One region of the Chryseobacterium sp. RLHN22 genome, then DNA from elsewhere that is predicted to be linked to it. Evidence: riboswitches for the same ligand, from Rfam matches in the RefSeq annotation. Region 1 holds a riboswitch; each other region holds the start of a gene.
The links. A riboswitch is a leader RNA that binds a small molecule or an ion and turns the genes downstream of it on or off. The one in region 1 is predicted to bind cobalamin.
Positions count from the first base shown of each region.

Region 2: it holds a riboswitch for cobalamin, as region 1 does, so the genes downstream of both, ACR1PN_RS18645 (T9SS type A sorting domain-containing protein) here and ACR1PN_RS05745 (acyl-CoA thioesterase) in region 1, are expected to answer to the same signal.
Region 3: it holds a riboswitch for cobalamin, as region 1 does, so the genes downstream of both, ACR1PN_RS19625 (TonB-dependent receptor plug domain-containing protein) here and ACR1PN_RS05745 (acyl-CoA thioesterase) in region 1, are expected to answer to the same signal.

Region 1 is NZ_JBPCHW010000004.1:98,662-100,931, forward strand. It holds gene ACR1PN_RS05735 (HD domain-containing protein) at 1-370, shown strand, start outside; gene ACR1PN_RS05740 (hypothetical protein) at 445-573, opposite strand; gene ACR1PN_RS05745 (acyl-CoA thioesterase) at 574-957, opposite strand; cobalamin riboswitch at 1,066-1,248, opposite strand; gene ACR1PN_RS05750 (hypothetical protein) at 1,323-2,120, opposite strand; gene ACR1PN_RS05755 (ATP-binding cassette domain-containing protein) at 2,153-2,270, opposite strand, start outside.
Region 2 is NZ_JBPCHW010000027.1:28,339-30,608, reverse strand. It holds gene ACR1PN_RS18645 (T9SS type A sorting domain-containing protein) at 1-802, opposite strand, end outside; cobalamin riboswitch at 906-1,093, opposite strand; gene tpiA (triose-phosphate isomerase) at 1,245-2,003, opposite strand; gene ACR1PN_RS18635 (GxxExxY protein) at 2,123-2,270, opposite strand, start outside.
Region 3 is NZ_JBPCHW010000036.1:1,796-4,065, reverse strand. It holds gene ACR1PN_RS19625 (TonB-dependent receptor plug domain-containing protein) at 1-1,031, opposite strand, end outside; cobalamin riboswitch at 1,065-1,242, opposite strand; gene cdd (cytidine deaminase) at 1,330-1,812, opposite strand; gene namA (NADPH dehydrogenase NamA) at 1,920-2,270, shown strand, end outside.

The DNA of each region.
Region 1 (2,270 bases):
AATTGAAGCCGGCGATACTTTCCTTTTCGATGAAGCGGCAATGGTCGGCAAGTTCGAAAGAGAGAAACTTTCTGCCCAGAATATTTTCGGAATTTTAGATGAGCCGCTTCGTTCAGAATTTTTTAATCTTTGGCTGGAATTTGAAGAAGAAGAGACGCCCGATGCAATTTTTGCCTGTGCCATTGATCGAATCATGCCTTTTATCCTGAATTCCCACACATCAGGAAAAAGCTGGACGGAAGCTAAAGTGACCGAACTGCAAATTAGAAATATGCTGGAAAATGCGATAAGCAGAGCTTCTGACGAAATGGGAGAAGCTTTTCATCATCTTTTAAATTTAAATCTTGAATCCGAAAAAGTTCTGAGGTAGCTTGTGTATCAGAATTTGAAAGTTTTTTAAATTAATAACAAAGATGCTTTAGATTTTCTGGAATTTATGCTCAATTATCTGTGAAAATCCGAGAAATCTGTGGGAAATAAAATAAAAGGTTTCGGCAGGCAAAGCCCACCGAAACCATCGAAAAATAATCTGAACTGAAATTTCGGCGACCGAAGGTCGCCGAAATTTTTCATTTATAGAATTTGAATTGGTTTCTTAAATTCGTCAATCGCAACGAAAGTAAAATCTCCCACAATCGCTTTTTCTCTTTCATAAGAATACATCTGTTCGGTATAGATTTCTACATTTACTTTCATACTTGTAGTTCCAACATGGGAAACCCGTCCGATTAGCTCAACAATTGTTCCGGCAGGAATAGGTTTTTTAAAATCAATTTTATCGCTGCTTACGGTAACAACACGTTTTCTTGCAAATCTTGTAGCAGTAATAAAAGCTACTTCATCCATAAGCTGCATCGCAGTTCCACCGAAAAGAGTATCGTAATGATTGGTTGTATTAGGAAAAACGGCTTTGAAAATTCTGGTTTCCGATAATTGAATTCTTTCTTCTGTAGTCATATTTCATTATTAATTAAAGCGAAATGAAATGAATTGGAATCCACAGAATAATTCAGAAACACAAGTTTTCTGAAAATAATGAGATCAATAAACTTCAAATCGCGAAAGTTTTTGTCTAAAGAAAAGGCAGGTCTCCTGACTTGTAACATCTTTATGCCTTCCCATCTCGTAAATGAGACAGTGACTTATTATAAAGACTTCAGTTACTTACAGTTGCGCGACAGTTCGTGATTTTCACACGATTCCCTTTTAATCTGTAGCTAAACAGAACCAGTTTCCTGAAAAGTTTTAAGCAAGGCAAAATGCCTAAAGTTTAACCTTTTTCGGGTGCAAAAATAAGAATAATAAAATGAAATTTTCAGAATTTATTCGGGATTGGCATAAACAATCTGACTGATTGCTCTTCCTTCTTTGATTGTCCAGAAGGTAGTATATCTGTTTTCTCCGGATCCGTTGATCATATAAAGATAAATATGGTCATCATCAATGGCAGTTACCCCCATATTTTCAAAATCCATCGTGGGATTAAACATATTTTTGATCGCTTCTCTCACGAATACAGAACCTCTTCCGGGTTGCTGGACGCGTACAGATTTGATCTCCTTTAAATCTTCCGGGAGCTCTTTCCCGATTCCCCAGGTTTTTGTTTTGTCGATTTTAACGATATTTCCTTCTGCATCTTTTTCCTGCTTTTTGAATTTAGCGCTGGAAGGATAAATGTCAATCACGACTTTGGTTCTTTGATTGGCCGGGATTTTAGGATTATTGTTATCTATAAAAGTAATCGATCTTCCGTTTTTAGAAAGGGTTGGAGTAAATTTTGGAAGCTGGTCAATAAATGCAATACGACCTTTATTTACCATTCCTTCTTTTGTAAGACTGTCGTATCTTACAAAAGGTTTGGGAAGCTCTTCTTTTTCGGGATACTTGATCCATATCCATTCGGTTTCGCCGGGAGCTGGCTTTACATAAACAAAAACATCTCCTTTTCGCATTCTTATTTTGTCGACGATTTTTCGGTAATCTTCCTTGTGTACACGTACCATTGCATAGCCGTCTTCAGCCTTAACAACACCAAAAGGAACTTTACTTTGGGCATTAATCAATGCAAAAGAAAAAATACTGAATATCAATAAATAGATTGCTTTGTTGATGAAATTCATTATAATGGATATTTATAGCTCAAAGATATAAATTAAATATTTTTTGGCAGATAATTATATTGTTGCAACTCTTTTAAATCTTTAATTAATCTCAGGTGACCTTCGGTAAGAAGATAAATTTCATCGGATATATCAAGAACATAGGGATAT
Region 2 (2,270 bases), on a different contig from region 1:
CAATCGGTGTTTTGTAGATAGAAGCTTCATTCATATAGTAAATATTTGTTCCGTCGGTGTCCATATAAGATGGTTTTACCCCTACAGGAAATGTTGTGCTCGAAGCTACGCTTTGTGTGGTTGTATTATAAACGGTAAGTGTTCCAAAAGATGTTGCTGCATAAGGATCTCCCGAACTCATAATGTACAGAAAATTATCTTTCTCAAAAATACTGTTTGGTGAGTTTCCAACATTTACCTGAGATTCAACGGTGTTGGTTGTAGTATTAATAATATCCATAAACTGATTCAGTCCGTAACCTCCTTTTAATAGAACATACAATTTGTTGTTTTTGCTGAAGATTTTTTCAGGACCGTTTCCTACAGGTATATTGGCTTCGTGAGCATAAGTAGCCAGATTGTAAACTGAAACATAGTTTGTTGACGGTCCATTAGAACCCCAGTTGGTTACATAAAATTTATTTCCGCTAAAAGCGATGTATCTTGGATTGTCAAGATTTGTGGAAATCGTAGTAATTAAAGTAAAATCAGATTTATTAATCACCTTGATTTGGTTAGAAATGTTTAAAACAACAAAAATCTTATCTCCAAAAATTTTAATGTCTTGTGCAGTATCACCTAAAATAGCATTGTTGTTTTTGCTTTTAAAATAATTGTTGGTTACAACCGATTGATTTGAAATGAAAGAAATTTCGGCATTATTGCTTCCCGCTCCGCCCTCATTAAGAACCAGAATTCCTTCTGTTTGTGCACTTGCAAAAAAAGCTACAAATGCAAGAATAAGAAAATAGATTTTCTTCATGATATAATTTAAATTAAAGTTTTATTCCCGAAACTTCACTGCAGGATAAAACATTCATGAAAAAATATCCGAAGATTTGATCTCATAAACTTTTATTCCCGAAAGTTGAAATTTGTCTAAGGCAGGTCTCCTGGCTTGCATCTTATGATAACCTTCCCAAACGTGAGTTCAGTGGCGTCTTTATAATAAGTTGAATAGCTTACAGTTGCGGGTACAGCTCAAGAATTATATTACTTCACTTGATTCCCTATTAATGAACGCTGAGGTTCAACCTTAAACTTTTGCAAAGGTATTATTTAAATTTTGATTGTTGTTTTGCCAATAATTTAATTGTTTTTAAATTATGTTAAATAATAATTATTTATTGAATCATTATTTGTTTATTTAACTAAAAAAGACATATCAAACGATATGTCTTTACTATTTTAATATGAATTATTTCTTAATTAAAACCTTCAATGATTTTTGAGAAATCTTCCAGTTTCAAAGCAGCTCCACCGATAAGACCACCGTCGATATCCGGTTGAGAGAAAATTTCTTTTGCATTGTCTGGTTTTACAGAACCACCGTAAAGAATAGAAATTTCGTCAGCAACTTCCTGTCCGTATTTTTCAGCAATAATTCCTCTGATGTGAGCATGGATTTCCTGCGCCTGTTCCGGAGTTGCAGTTTCTCCTGTTCCAATTGCCCAAACCGGTTCGTAAGCGATAACCACTTTTTTAATTTCTTCTGCAGAAAGTGTGAAAAGAGCTTTTTCAGTCTGAGTTTTTACTACATCGAAATGTTGCCCTGCTTTTCTTTGTTCTAAAGTTTCGCCGTTACAGTAAACAGGAATTAAACCTTTATCCAAAGCCAATTTTACTTTTTTGTTGCAGCTTTCGTCAGTTTCTCCGTGATATTGTCTTCTTTCAGAGTGACCGATTAAAGAACCTGTTGCATCAATTGATTCCAGCATATCTGCAGAAAGTTCGCCCGTGTAAGCTCCGCTTTCGTATTCGCTCATATCCTGAGAAAAAACTCCGATTTCGTCTTTTTCGAAGATGTCTTTTGCCATCATTAAATACAAAGAAGGCGGTGCAATCCAAACTTCGCAATTGGTAGCATTGCTGTTTTTATAACTTAGTAATTGAATCATCAATTGTTGGGCATCAATGACGTTTTTGTTCATTTTCCAGTTTCCTGCAACTATTTTTCTCCTCATAGTTCTATATTATTTTTTTGTTTCTTTTGTTTTTATTATATATAAATTTTAATCTGCGAAATTTGATAAATTTTCGTGAGCTTTTATTTTTTCTCGCAGATTATTTTGATTTAGCAGATTTAAAGATTGTTAACAACTCTTTTTATGCTGTCCATGATATTTGTTGTATTGAAATTGATTAGCAAACCTAATTTCTTGTCTGATAATTTTAGGTAGGAATAGAGTTGCTTATAATGTATTGCTTCCAATTCTTTGATATATTTTAAT
Region 3 (2,270 bases), on a different contig from region 1:
GAAACTTTAGCGATTCCCGAAGTACCTTCTCCTTCACCCTGGTTTTGCTGAAATTCTCCGATGATATTAATGTTTAGCTTCGGAATAATAAAATAATTAAAATCATTTTTCAAGATATAATTTTTATTGATTCCGCCGCTCGTACTCGGCATATTTTCAACCCCAAAATACTGAAAGTTGTCTTCTGTATAAGCCGCTTTGAAACTGTTTGATATTTTTGAACCGTTATAATCCCAAGCGATTAGATTTCTTAAAGTTTGTGCTTCGTATTTGGTTCTGTTTCCGTTTTCAGAGAAAATAGGGTAGTTTTGCGTTGCATTGTAAAGCTGGCTTTGCCATGAAATGGTCTGTTTTGGAGCAATTTTATAAGCGATTCCTATGTTTGCCGTAGTATTGTAATATTTACCGTTCCAGTTAGTATAATTTTCTTCAGGAACCACATAATCATTCTGACTGATGAGGTAATTTCCCGAAACTTTAAAACTGAACTTATCATTGCTGTAAGCAGCTTGTAAAAAGTTGTTGTAGGTTCCGAAAGAAGCAACTTCAGAATTAAATGATCCGCTAAAACCTTTATTGAAGCTTAATGTATTATTTAAATGAATACTTCCTCCAATGGCCCCGCTTCCGTAAATCACACTTCCGCCTCCGGATTTTATTTCCATTTCATCATAACCAAAAAGCGCAATATTATTCACATCACCCTGACCTAAAAACTGGGAATTAATATTAATTCCGTTCCATACAAAAGCGGTCTGTTGCGCAGTTGTTCCTCTGAATGAAGGTGAAGAAACTGCTCCACGACCATTTTCTTTAATATAAACCGGCGACTGAAAACGCAGAACTTCAGAAAGATTGGAAGCGTTTTTTTGAATATCTTGTGGAGATAATGTCTGGACTGTATGAAAAAGTTTTACTTTTTTCATCTGATTGTCAAAAACATATACTGTGTCGATGGTTTTTTCCTGACCGTGATATAAAGTCAGGCATGAAGACGCAGAAAATAAGATCAATAATCTTTTTGTACTCATACTATTTTTACTTTTCCTCCGAAAGCAAATGTTTTAAAAGGTTGAATTCTGGCAGGTCTCCTGACTTTCGCTTTTCTACACCTTCCCGCTTTGGCAGTGGTTTTTTGTAGAAATTTTTAAATGCGATTTACAGTTGCGGGGACAGTTTGGGGGTTTCACCCAATTCCCTCTTCGTTCCAATACTTTGGAAACCAAAATTTTTGCAAATATAGTTCTTTTGAAAAGAAAGATTAAATTTTATTAACGGTAAAAAATTGAATATGCTCTTTTGTATTAGTGTTTATAAGCTGTTGAAAATTTATAAAAATGTTCCGTCAAAATAAAAAGGAAGTAGATCTTTAATTGAAGAAACCTTTATGCCTTCTTCATGTAAATTTGAAAAATAAAGCTCAATATTTTCATTCTGCTTGGTTTCATATTCAATAATGCTTTGTCTGCAGGCTCCACATGGAGGAATCGGCGGATTTTTTTCTGAAGCCTCTTTAGGACCGCCTACTATGAAAATCTTTTTAACTTTCTGATCAGGGAAATTTGCTCCGATCCAAAATAATGCAGTGCGCTCAGCACAAAGTCCGGAAGGAAAAGCCGCATTTTCCTGATTGTTTCCTGCAAAAATCTCACCATTCTCCAGAAGAACAGCACATCCTACAAAAAAATTAGAGTAAGGTGCATAAGCATTTTCTCTTGCCGATTTAGCTTTTTCGAAAAGATCTTTTTCTAATTCGTTAAGCTCCTCGACACTTTTAAACTGATCATAGCTGATTGTAAAATCTTTTTTCATTTGTTTCCGTAAAAAGGGGGATAAAAGTAAACCTTTTTCATGAGTTGGGCAACAGCATGTTTATCATACTAATTTTGTATTTTTAAAAAAGTTTTAAAAATAATTCAATGTTATATTCACCAATAAAATTCAGAAATGTAGAGCTGAAAAACCGTTGGGTCATGTCACCAATGTGTATGTATTCTTGTGAAAATGGCTTGGCTAATGATTTTCATTTTGTTCATTACGGAAGTCGTGCTCAGGGCGGAACGGGGCTTCTCATAGTGGAGGCAACAGGAGTAGAGCCGAGAGGAAGAATTACCAATCATTGTATGGGGATCTGGAATGATGAACAGGCAGAAAACCTACAAAAAATCGTTGAATTTGTTCATGAAAATTCAGAGAGTAAAATAGGAATTCAGCTGGCTCACGCAGGAAGAAAAGGTTCGACTTGGGAAAACAAACAGATTTCTTTGGAA